DNA from 3 places in the Viridibacillus sp. NPDC093762 genome. Region 2 is predicted to be linked to each of the others. Evidence: riboswitches for the same ligand, from Rfam matches in the RefSeq annotation. Region 2 holds a riboswitch; each other region holds the start of a gene.

Evidence for each region. Region 2 has a riboswitch for S-adenosylmethionine ahead of ACQKM9_RS15555 (methionine ABC transporter ATP-binding protein). Riboswitches for the same ligand answer to the same signal wherever they lie in the genome.
Region 1: linked by a shared signal. The riboswitch ahead of ACQKM9_RS07395 (O-acetylhomoserine aminocarboxypropyltransferase/cysteine synthase family protein) and the one ahead of ACQKM9_RS15555 (methionine ABC transporter ATP-binding protein) in region 2 are both predicted to bind S-adenosylmethionine.
Region 3: linked by a shared signal. The riboswitch ahead of ACQKM9_RS04380 (cyclase family protein) and the one ahead of ACQKM9_RS15555 (methionine ABC transporter ATP-binding protein) in region 2 are both predicted to bind S-adenosylmethionine.

The regions. Positions count from the first base shown of each region.
Region 1 covers NZ_JBNNUK010000004.1:89,163-93,452, reverse strand. The annotation lists gene ACQKM9_RS07405 (hypothetical protein) at 1-1,359, shown strand, start outside; gene ACQKM9_RS07400 (NADPH-dependent oxidoreductase) at 1,510-2,241, opposite strand; SAM riboswitch class I at 2,441-2,554, shown strand; gene ACQKM9_RS07395 (O-acetylhomoserine aminocarboxypropyltransferase/cysteine synthase family protein) at 2,671-3,966, shown strand.
Region 2 covers NZ_JBNNUK010000013.1:58,534-62,823, reverse strand. The annotation lists gene ACQKM9_RS15575 (arsenate reductase family protein) at 1-182, shown strand, start outside; gene gcvH (glycine cleavage system protein GcvH) at 261-641, shown strand; gene ACQKM9_RS15565 (hypothetical protein) at 721-1,065, shown strand; gene ACQKM9_RS15560 (thioredoxin family protein) at 1,077-1,385, shown strand; SAM riboswitch class I at 1,442-1,548, shown strand; gene ACQKM9_RS15555 (methionine ABC transporter ATP-binding protein) at 1,675-2,700, shown strand; gene ACQKM9_RS15550 (methionine ABC transporter permease) at 2,693-3,361, shown strand; gene ACQKM9_RS15545 (MetQ/NlpA family ABC transporter substrate-binding protein) at 3,425-4,228, shown strand.
Region 3 covers NZ_JBNNUK010000002.1:110,631-114,920, reverse strand. The annotation lists gene ACQKM9_RS04390 (biotin-dependent carboxyltransferase family protein) at 1-320, shown strand, start outside; partial or broken gene ACQKM9_RS04385 (GNAT family N-acetyltransferase) at 451-892, opposite strand; gene ACQKM9_RS04380 (cyclase family protein) at 936-1,673, opposite strand; SAM riboswitch class I at 1,750-1,845, opposite strand; partial or broken gene ACQKM9_RS04375 (VOC family protein) at 1,987-2,091, opposite strand; gene ACQKM9_RS04370 (putative bifunctional diguanylate cyclase/phosphodiesterase) at 2,191-3,915, opposite strand.

The sequences.
Region 1 (4,290 bases), on a different contig from region 2:
TTTAATGCAAATGAAAAATACACATCAGCTGAAATGACACAAAAAGTGGAACTGAAGGCATTTGATGAAACAAAAACACCTGCAAGCGTACCGCCAAAATTTGCTCGTAATAAAATGAAAAAGGCTTTTAGCCAAGTACCAAATACAAGCTACTATGAATTAGGTAGTTTGCAAATTCAGAAGGTTAACGGCGAATTTGTGTATATTGCGCCTGTTGAATTCTCAGGCTTCTTTAAATGGACGAAGGGGAAAGTAACACCAGGTTATTTTAAAATGAGTGCTACTGATTCTTCAGATAATCCAAAGTTCATCAAATCAGAAATGAAATATACAACTTCTTCATTTTTAAACAATAATGTTGAGCGTCATATTCGTTTAGAAAATCCAACGAAAATTTTCTACGGTGAGCCTCAACTTGAAGTTGATGATAATGGTAAACCATATTATATTCGTTCATATGGGAAATTCATCACAGCGCGTAACGGCTTTGATGCAGAAGGTATTGTTATGGTCGATGCAAAAACAGGTAAATCTCAGACATTTGCTTTAAAAGATGTACCAACATTTATCGACGGTGCAGTTTCACCGGAAGCAGTAAGCCTTCAAAATAGCTATTTTGGTAACTATGTTCACGGTTTCTGGAATAGTAAATTTGGGAAAAAAGATGTGAAATTACCTTCGGATGAAGGAACGGAAGCTAATGTTAGCCCAATCTTTGATGAAAATGGTGATATGTACTACTTCACAGATTTTACAAGTCCTAAAGAAGGTGTCGATTCAATGCTCGGTTATTCATTAACAAATGGCCGAACTGGAGAGGCAACGTATTACACGGGGAACCAAGAGGAAGCGTACATGGATTCTCAAGGAGCATTACAAATAATCGAAAAGAAATTTATCGAGAAAAAGTGGCATGGTCAAATGCCAATCATCTACAACTTCTATGGTGAAGCAAGCTGGTTAACACCAGTGCTCGATTCAAACGGTTTCTTACAAAATTATTTCATCGTCTCAGCTGCTAATCCTGAGCTTTCAGTTTCAGGAGCTACTCCAAATGAGGCATTAAGACAATATAAAGCTATCCTAAGTCGTGGAGGCAGTTCAGTAAACGGTAGCTCTAAGCAAGAGCAAGCTACTATTAAAGGAAAAATTGTCCGCGTTTATAAAGAAAAAAATGGCGACTTTACAACAGTGTCGTTTATGTTAGATAACAAAGATAACTATAGCGTCAGCTCAGAAGTTGTACCACTAGCAATTTATCTACAAGAAGGTGACACAGTCGAAGTGAAATATATCAATTCAGGCGAAGTCTTCCTACCTGTAAAAGAGCTAGTAATTGAAGGTTTAGTAAAAGAATAAAATGCCTGCCTGCCACTAAATAGTGGCAGGTTTTTTAATGGGATTATAAATAGGTGAAAGAATTGAGGTGTAGTAAAACAACTTATAATAGGTTGAACTCAAAAAGAAAAGCTCTAAAACTAGGTATCCCTAATTTCGGAGCTATGTCCCTTACTTCCAAGTGAAGCCTTTTTGTGCTAAAAATTCATTGATATGTGGTCGACGCTGTTCTATTAAGAAATCCGCCATTTGTTTTGTCCAATTGGCCATTTTACGATTCGACCCACGACTTGCATAGTAACCTTCCATTGTTGCATCATACTCATCTAACAATGTGTCATATTGTTCTACATCATAATTGTTTTCATGTAGTACAGCTTGAACTGGTAAACGAGGTTTTGTTTCATTACGTTTCGTAGGTACACCAATCGTCATAGCAAACAATGGGAATACGTATTCAGGAAGACCAAATAATTCACTAATTTCTTTTGGATTATTACGCGCTCCACCAATATAACAAATACCGTAACCTTGGTCTTCAGCAGCAATAACGAAGTTTTGAGCGAAAAGTGCAACATCTGCTACACCCACAAGTACGTTCTCTGCAGTATCAGCAATAATTTCTACACCATTCTTTTGTCCCGCAACCTGCAGTCGTTTAAAATCTACACAAAATAAAAATGAAGCACCCGCTGTTCCGAATTGGAATTCATTATTAGAAAGTTCTCCAAGTTTTTTCTTCTTATCTTCATCTGTAACCCAAATAACGCTATAAGCTTGTACGAAATGCGAGCTCGCTGCCATTTGTGCTGTTTCAATTAAATCTAAAACTACTTCTTTAGAAATAAGTTCGCCTGTATATTTACGTACAGAAGCGTGACTACGTAGTAATTCTCTTGTCATTATCTGAATCCCCTTTGTTAAATAATATATATTTATTTTCTATCTTTAGGCTAACATATTTTAAAGTCTACTTAAATTAAATTCATCTTTCATAAAATCATAGCTATTAAATTTAATGTTCAGAAAAAACAAATAAAAGTATTGACATTAGTTCGAGATATCTTCTATACTTGTCAACAAGATGGAACTGAATCAAATACTCTTATCAAGAGCGGCGGAGGGATAGGCCCTGCGATGCCCAGCAACCGGTGAGTGACGAACTCACAATGGTGCTAATTCCTACAGATTTTTAATCGGATCTGACAGATAAGGGGAGGAAAAATTGCTTATGCAACCCTCTTCTTAGCGAAGAGGGTTTTTATTTTTCCAAAAAATCCTCCTCACACCTCCGATTTGCCATCTCAAAAAAACATTTAGGAGGAATGAATGATGACAAATTTACGTCCAGAAACTTTATTATTACACGGTGGCCAAGTGGCAGATCCAACAACAGGTGCTCGTGCTGTACCAATTTATCGTACAACTGCTTATGCTTTTAATAGTACGGAGCATGCTCAAAAACTATTTGCACTTGAAGAACCCGGTAATATTTATTCTCGTATTATGAACCCAACTGTCGATGTATTTGAAAAACGCGTTGCTCTATTAGAAGGTGGAACAGCGGCAGTAGCACTATCTTCAGGAATGGCTGCTATTTCGTTTTCAATTTTAAATATTGCGCGTGCAGGCGATCATATTGTTGCTTCAGGTAGTTTATATGGCGGTACATATAATTTGTTAGCCAATACTTTACCACGCTATGGCATTACAGCTTCATTTGTAGATGAAAGAGACCCAGAAAATTTCCGTACAGCGATTCAAGAAAATACAAAAGCAATTTATGTGGAAACAATCGGTAATCCGAGTTTAACTGTAGTGGATATTGAAGCTTTGGCAAATATCGCACATGAAAATGAGATTCCATTAATTGTTGATAATACATTTCCATCACCATATGGTTCAAATCCAATAGCGTTCGGTGCTGATATTGTAGTGCACTCTGCAACAAAATGGATTGGTGGCCATGGTACAGTAATCGGTGGTGTTGCTGTCGATGCTGGTAAATTTGATTGGACACAAGGGAAATTCCCTGACTATACAGAGCCAGATGCATCTTACCATGGTATTCGCTACGGTGTTGATACTGCAAGTGCTGCATTCGCAACTCGATTACGCGTACAATTGCTACGTGATTTTGGTCCAACATTAAGTCCTGACAATGCATTCCAGTTAATTCAAGGACTTGAAACATTACATTTACGTGTACCACGACATAATGAGAATGCTCAAAAAGTAGCTGAATACTTGCGTGGTCATGAAAATGTTGAGTGGGTTAGCTTCAATGGATTTGAAGACAGTGCCACTCATGAAAATGCGAAAAAGTATTTAAAAAATGGCTTTGGCTCAGTATTAACATTCGGTATTAAAGGTGGTCGTGAAGCTGGTCGCCAGTTAATTGATAACATTGAGTTATTCTCGCATGTAGCAAATGTTGGTGATGCACGGTCGTTAATTATCCATCCAGCATCTACAACACACCAACAATTAAGTGCAGAAGAATTAGTTCTAGCGGGTGTATCTGAAGAACTTGTCCGTTTATCAATTGGTTTAGAAGCAATTGAGGATATTATTGAAGCACTAGATAATGCTTTTGCAAAAGTAACAGAAGCTGTTGTAACAAAGTAAGTATTTATTAATGAAGAAAAGGCTAAGACAAAGGATGACGAGGGGCATTATGTCGTCCTTTTTTCTTTTTAAATCGTTATTTTAAAACTAGTGACATTTAATCTTAAATTTCAAAATACAGCTAAAGTGTTGTTATTCTCATCTTATATGACCTTCTGAGAAAAACAATTGTCCTTCCAGGAAAGATTTTTCTTGTAATCTGTTCATTTATAGTCTAGAATCATCAATAAGTAAAAAAATTGAAGCACAGTGTATTAGTAATTGATAAAATTGCTAAACGCTATTTGAAAAACTATTCGTAAGGGGATTATGGGTGAGATACGC
Region 2 (4,290 bases):
ATACTTCAGGTATGAAGTATAGAGAGTTGCAATTGAAAGATCGACTGGCTGATATGTCGGAAGATGCGCAATTAGAATTGCTTGCATCAGATGGTATGTTAATCAAGCGTCCAATCGTTACAGACGGTAAAAAAGTGACATTAGGATTTAAAGAATCAGACTTTGAACAGACATGGAAATAACACAGACATATGCTTGTTTTTACACTGGAAATATGTCAAACTTAAAGTGAAATTAATTACATATTTGGAGGGGTATTCATGAGCACACCAAAAGACTTACGCTATTCTGAAGAACATGAGTGGGTAAAAACTGAAGACGGAAAAGTACGTATCGGTATTACACATTTCGCACAATCAGAACTAGGTGATATCGTTTTCGTTGAACTTCCACAAGTAGGCGACGAATTAGTAGCAGACGAGCCGTTCGGCAGTGTTGAATCGGTAAAAACTGTATCTGAACTTTACGCTCCGATTTCTGGTAAAGTTGTTGAAATTAACGAAGAGCTAGAAGAAAGCCCAGAATTCGTTAACGAATCACCATACGAAAAAGCATGGATGGTTGTAGTAGAACCAGCAGATAACGCTCAAGTTGATGCATTATTAACTGCAGAACAATACGAAGCAATTATCGAAGAATAAGATCTAAAAACGCCGTGCATTTGCTCGGCGTTTTTTTAAACTTGGTAAACGGCAAAAAGTATTTGTTAGGAGGGTATATATGACTTTTAACAAGCTGATTATCGTGGAAGGGCGCCAAGATAAGTTGCGAATTGCGCCAATATTAGCAGAGAACATTCCGATAATATGTACGAATGGAACAGTTAGTGCGAGCCGATTAGAAGAAATCTTGGCACCATATGAGGACTGCGAAATGTATGCATTTTTTGATGCTGACTCATCGGGTGATAAGCTCCGTGCTCTTTTTAAAAGAGAGTTCCCAAATGCTCGTCATCTACACACCTCCTCTACTTATAAACAAGTAGAAGCTACTCCTAGAAGACATTTAGCTAGAATATTATTGGCGGCAAATTTTACAGTTCATAAAAAATATCTAATAGTATAGGAATGAAGAAGATGGAAGAATGGTCACGTGAACAATGGGAAGAAACTATGAAAACCACCTCGCTTTCGGCTTTTTATTTATACACACCATTATGTGGAACGTGTGCAGTTGCATCGAAAATGATGGAAGTAGTAGAGCATGTCGTAAGCCATATTCCTATTGGTAAAGCGAACTTAAATTATATACAAGACGTAGCATTTGATTATGAAATTGAAAGTGTCCCTTGTTTAATTATTTCAGAAAATGGTAAAATCCGCGATAAAATCTACGCATTTCAATCAGTACCTTATTTATTTGAAAAATTACAATTAAATGATTGACGTTAAAGTAATAGCGTGATAAAGTAGCAATCATAACTAATTAAATATTGTCGTTACTCTTATTTAGAGAGGTGGAGGGAAGTGCCCAATGAAGCCCGGCAACCGTCATATTTATATGGCACGGTGCCAAATCACACAAAGTATTTACTTTGGAAGATGAGAGAACGGTTTTACGTATATAGCTTTGCGTTGAACCCTTCTGTTAATCTGCAGAAGGGTTTTTTTAGTTTCTAAGAGATGCCAGTAGAAAGTGCATACTTTTTAGTTTTAAAATAAAGGTGGTATGACAGTGATTCAGTTAGAAAATGTTATGAAAAAATATAAAACCGCTAACGGAGAATTAACCGCTGTCAAAAATGTGAATTTATCTGTTGAAGACGGAGAAATATTCGGCATTATTGGATACAGCGGAGCGGGTAAAAGTACGCTCATTCGGTTATTAAATGGTTTGGAGCAACCGACAACCGGTAAAGTTGTTGTGAATGGTCAGGAAGTATCGTCGATTAAAGGAAGTGCGTTACGTAATGCGCGTCAAAAAATCAGTATGATCTTCCAACATTTCAATTTACTTTGGTCACGCACTGTAGAAGAAAATATAGCATTTCCATTAGAAATTGCAGGTTTATCTAAAGCGGAGAGTCAAAAGAAGGTATTAGAGCTTATTGAATTAGTTGGTTTAAAAGGAAGAGAGAAGGCATATCCTTCTCAATTATCAGGTGGTCAAAAGCAACGTGTAGGTATTGCTAGAGCACTGGCAAATAACCCAGAAGTATTGCTTTGTGATGAAGCTACTTCAGCACTTGATCCTGAAACAACGGATTCGATTTTAGATTTACTAGTCGATATCAATGAAAAATTAGGCTTAACTATTGTACTTATCACACATGAGATGCATGTCATTCGTAAAATTTGTCATCGCGTGGCGGTAATGGAAGCTGGACAAGTTGTTGAGAATGGTGATGTCCTAGATGTATTCCAATCACCACAAGCAGACGTTACAAAACGATTTGTTTCTCAAATTACAGATACGATTGAACGTAAAGAATCAATTGAACAAATTATTGAAAACTACCCATCAGGAACACTTGTAAAATTAATGTTTGTAGGCTCTTCAACTGGCCAGCCAGTTATTTCACATTTAAGTCGTGAACTTAATTTAGACGTGAATATTGTCCATGGTAATATTTCGCAAACGAAAAGTGGACCATATGGAACGCTGATTATACAGCTAGATGGCAATAATGATAATGTACAAAAAGCAGTCACATATATGAATGAACATGGAGTAAAAACGGAGGTGATCGAAAATGCTTAATGATCTCTTCCAGAATGTACAATGGGACAGAATGTGGGAAGCAACTATAGAGACACTGTATATGACAGGCGTTGCTACAATTTTCACATTTGTCATTGGTTTAGCTTTAGGTATTTTGCTGTTTTTGACAAGCCCTCAGCAATTATGGGCAAATAAATTAGTAAGTTGGTTAACAGGTTCGATCGTGAATATTTTCCGTTCGATTCCATTCATTATTTTAGTGATTCTATTAATACCATTTACGAAGCTATTATTAGGCTCAATTCGAGGTCCCAATGCCGCATTACCAGCATTAATCATTGGAGCAGCACCTTTTTATGCACGTATGGTTTTAATTGCGTTAAAAGAAATTGATAAAGGTGTCATTGAAGCGGCACGTTCGATGGGTGCCAAAACTTCTACGATTATCGGTAAAGTGTTAATCCCAGAATCATTACCCGCATTAGTTTCGGGTATTACTGTAACAGCTATTGCACTTGTTGGTTACACAGCTATGGCGGGTGTTATTGGGGCAGGCGGACTGGGGACATTAGCGTTTTTAGACGGTTTCCAAAGAAGTCAAAGCGATGTAACTTTTGTTGCAACAATCCTTATTTTAGTAGTGGTATTTGTTATTCAATTTGTCGGTGACCTTATTACGACGAAGATTGATAAAAGATAATTTAAGCTTATACGGGTAAAACCGATCACATATAACTAAACAGTAAAAAGGAGCGTTAAGAACATGAAGAAACTTGTAGCAGGAATCCTTACAGGAGTGTTAGCCCTAAGCTTAGCAGCTTGTGGTAAATCAGAAGAGGAATTAGTAATCGGTGCAGCTAATACTCCGCATGCTGAAATTTTAGAAAAAGCAGAGCCCTTACTAGAAAAAGAAGGTATCAAGCTTAAAATCGAAAGGTATCAAGATTATGTTTTACCGAACAAAGATCTTGAAAATGGCGATTTAGATGCAAACTACTTCCAACATATCCCTTATTTAGAGCTTCAGAAAAAGCAAAATGGATATGATTTTGTTAATGTTGGTGGAGTGCACATCGAGCCAATCGGTATCTATTCTAAAAAATATAAAAAACTCGAAGATCTTCCAGAAGGCGCAACAATTCTTCTAAGTAACTCAGTTTCAGACCATGGACGTATGTTATCACTACTTGAAGCGAAAGGTCTTATCACATTAAAAGAAGGTGTAGATAAAACTGCAGCCGAAATTAAGGATATCACTAAGAACCCAAAAAACTTAAAATTTGATGCAAACACTGCACCTGAAATGCTTGTACAAATGTATAAAAACGACGAAGGTGATGCAGTATTAATCAACTCTAACTTCGCTATTGACGCAGGTATAAGCCCAGGAAAAGACGCAATTGCATTAGAAGATAAAGAATCAGAGTACATTAATGTGATTGCTGTTCGTAAAGAAGATGAGAATAACGAAAAGATAAAAAAATTAGTTAAAGTACTCCATTCAAAAGAAATGCAAGACTATATATTAAAAGAATGGAACGGGGATATTGTTCCTGTATCTGAATAAGAAAGAATTGAAACACCCAAGCTGAATAAGCTTGGGTGTTTTTATGTATTTATAAGATAAAT
Region 3 (4,290 bases), on a different contig from region 2:
GGTACCGCTTTGAAGGACCAACGTTATCATTGACAGAGAAATTCGAATTGTTATCAGAGGCTGTGACGTTTGGAACAGTTCAAATCCCACCAAATGGTAAACCGATCATTTTAATGGCCGATCGCCAAACAACTGGGGGTTATCCGAAAATGGTTCAAGTCATCACAGCTGATCTAGCTAGTCTTGCACAGTTACAAACAGGTGCTAAAATCCGATTCGAGCTCGTAACATTAGAAGAAGCTCAACAAGCATTAATAGCGAAAGAACAAAAAATTAAAACCATTGCTACTGCTATTCGCTGTTCTGCAAAGCTTTCTTAACATGTAAGAAGTATTGTCCAACTAAAATATAGTAGAACAAACAGAAAGAGCATGTTTTGAATAATCTACATTTCAAAACATGCTCTTATCGTTTTATATATTTTTGTAAATAAAATAATAATTAATATACTTATAACTCTAATTTCATAAAAGCGCTATTCGGATCGTCAATGTAATTAGAAAATGGCTTACAATATTGAAAACCATTTTTCTAATTCAGCTAGCAGGTACAAAAGCCACCATTGAACCTGTTTCTAAACTTAGACGCTTATAACCGCGGTACATTGCCTCTTCAATGATATGATCAAGGATACGCCTTTCCGTAAATATTATGAAGAAGTACGCATGGATTTTATTTCACCATGGTGTGCATCCAATTCTATTAGTGCTCCGCAACCTTCTAATGTACCTGCTTCCCATGCACTCCAGAAAGTAATCTCTATTTTTATCAATTCCTCGATATTTAACGCATGTATACTTTCTGGTGGAGAATTTAGTGCCATACCTTGAAGATGCTCCTCCAAAAACACCTTAACTGCGTCACCTGATAAATCATCAATTCTAATAACCAAAGAGTTCACCTCTCAGTTCCTATTATTCATTTGCTATGAGTAATTAAGGTAGGATGGCAAATGAGCGAACTGGGAAACCTGAAGCCTTTTCAGGTTTAGGTACGATGTTAAAGATGACAGCCCCTTTTGCGGGTAGCTGGTCTAAATTTGTTAGCAACTCTACTTGATATGTATCTTGTTCCAATACATATAGTTCACCTAGTAATGCATTGTTTTGACGGTATAAAATGCTAGAGTCCGTATCAAATGTTTCATGTCCTACTGCTTTAATATGACGCTCTTCAAACAAGAATTTTAGTGCATCTACCGACCATCCTGGTGCATGCGGATTTCCCTCAGCATCAAAGTTATTAAATGCTTCTACATCAGGCCAACGTTTACTCCAATCTGTACGAAGTGCAACAAATGTACCTGCCTCAATTTCACCGTGTTCTACCTCAAAATTCAAAATATCTTCAACTGAAATCGTGAAATCATGATTCTCTGTTGCATCTTTTGAATGATCTATTACAACGAGCGGCAGTGCAAGCTCTTTTAACTCTAATTCTTCTAAATAACGAGCATCACGAACAAAGTGAATAGGTGCATCTAAATGTGTTCCATATTGTCCAGCAAACGAAAAATTCTGAGCAAAAAAGCCATCATCATGTGAAAATAGAGTTGTTTTTTCCAACCCTTTAAATGCGTTGAAACGTGGTGTTTCTACTCCAAAGGTATGTGTTAAATCGATCCATTTCTTTTCTTTTAACGTTTGTAGTGCATTGATTAATTCTGTTGACATATCCATCACCTCATCATTTTTTGAACAAAAAAACCTCTTCTTGATAAGAAGAGGTTGACGATACGTCCATGCACTCTTCTTATCTTCAAGCATACGCTTCTGGAATTAGCACGGTACATCGTCCGTTGCTGAGATTTCACAGGGCCAGTCCCTCCACCTCTCTGGATAAGAAAAAAGTTATTTTGTTGATTCTTAATTTACAACTTTAGAAATCTATTGTCAATAAAAAATTTAGAAAATTCTTTATAATGTATGATTTTAATAATTTATTATGATAGCTTTTCATTCTACAAAAATTGCGTAAGAGGCGATTCTAAGCTTTTTTGATACCAAATGCTATCCACCTACCATCAATATCTTCAATCACAAATTCTTTATTGTTGTAGTCTGTATTACTTAATGAGCGAACTATTTTCACACCTTAAAAATCCATTTTGAATAAAAATCATACAAAAAGGTCACCTCAGTGTATAGGGCGACCTTTTTGTATAGCTTTCTCAGTATATAAGGCATTTCCCTAGATTCTAGATAAATACAATTCATGTAATTTTGCGGAAAATTCATCTGTCGGTAATGGCTTACTAAAGTAATATCCTTGTGCAAAGTCACATAGGTTTTCACGGACGATATACAATTCATCTTCCGTCTCTACCCCTTCGGCAACCACTTGCATACTCAATGCATGCGCTAATTTGATAATAGCGGTCACCATTGCGACATTACTGAGCCCTGTTTTTAAACCATGGATGAACGATTGATCAATCTTCAATACATCAATTGGAAACTGCTTTAAGTAGCTGAGTGAGGAATAACCTGTTCCAAAGTCATCAATCGCGATGATTACTCCCAGAGCTTTTAGTTGATTAAACGTTGCAATCAATTCCTCTGTTTGATGCATTAAGCTCATTTCGGTAATTTCTAACTCTAAATTTTTAGCGGGTAAACCTGTATCCTGTAATACTGCACGTAAATTGTTCACAAAATTCCTTTCTTTCAAATGAATAGGCGAAATATTAACTGAAATACGAATATCCAACCCATATTCATCAAGCCACTTCTTCATTTGTTTACAAGCCCTTTTCAATGTCCATTCACCAATAGAACTAATCAATCCGCACTCTTCTGCAAAAGGGATAAACTTAGCTGGAGAGATAAAGCCGTAATCCTTATCATACCAACGAATTAAACCTTCCATTCCGATTAATTGATTGGTTTTTAAATCGATTTTCGGTTGATAATACAGTTCAATTTCATCTTGCTTTATAGCATGACGAAGTTTTGTTTCTAGCAGCAGGAATTGATTATGAGTACTATTCATCGTATTTTCATATTGTATGTAATTGCTAGCTCTATTCTTTTTTGCTTCAAGCAAGGCGACATTTGCACATTTTATTAAGTCCTCTGGTGTATTTGCATCAGCTAGACTTGAGCTTATGCCGATACTAATAGAAGAATAGAATTCAAACTGTTCAATCAAAAAACTATCTTCAAAATTGGCCATTATTTGATGTGCCTTCCAAATGGCATGTTCATTATTCTTCATGATGATGGCAAATTTATCACCACTATAGCGAAATAGTGACTTTTCATCTATTCCTAATCTTTTCAAGCGAGTCGCTACTTCGATTAGAAATAAATCACCTGTTAAATTACCTAATCCATCATTAATGCTTTTAAAACGGTCAATATCCATCATTAAGAGTGACAATGAAAAGCCTTCTTTTTGTGCGTTTTTGAACAGGTCTGCTAAACATATATTCAACATACGACGGTTATATAAACCCGTCAATTCGTCATGATAAGCAAAGATTTTTAGTTTTTTGATATTTTTTTGTTCTGTTACATCTGTCCGAATTGACACATATTGGTAAGGTTTTCCTTTATCATTCAAAAAAGGTATGATCGTTGTTTGCACCCAATATAAACTACCATCTTTTGCACGATTACAAATATCACCACGCCATATTTTCCCGCTACCAATTGTACGCCATAATTCTTTAACAAAAGCTTTAGGATGATGACCAGAGTTCAACAAACGGTGATCTTGCCCAATTAACTCATCTTTACTGTATTTTGAAATGGTACAAAAATGATTATTTACAAATGTAATGATACCTCTATTATCTGTTATAGCAACAATAATAGATTGGTCTAATGCATGCTGAATATCTATTAATTGTTGGACTGAATACGCATCATTAAGTTGGCTAAGATCCGTCGCTTGACTATAACCTTGATCCATATAACCTCACCCCTAATCAATTTCGGCATTATTCGTGCAATTTCTCTCATGTACCTATTTTATCACAACCAATATAAGGCTATTATTCAAATAAAAACAAAAGGTAAAAAGACCTAAATCGAAAAAAATATGAATTAATAAAAGCAAAAGTGAATGGTATCTATTATCAAATTTTTACACCTTTCATATAGTATTTATAGTAGTTGTGACATGTTTTTTCTACAATATATAGGTTTTTAGCTGTAAAATAATTCAAAAACAGCATTCGTAAAATGCAATAAGCTGAAAAATTCAGCTAGTTTGATTGTTTAGAATAGATAAATGAAAAAGAAATTTACTGAGTTACTATTATTCATGTGGTTTTTAAAATATTTT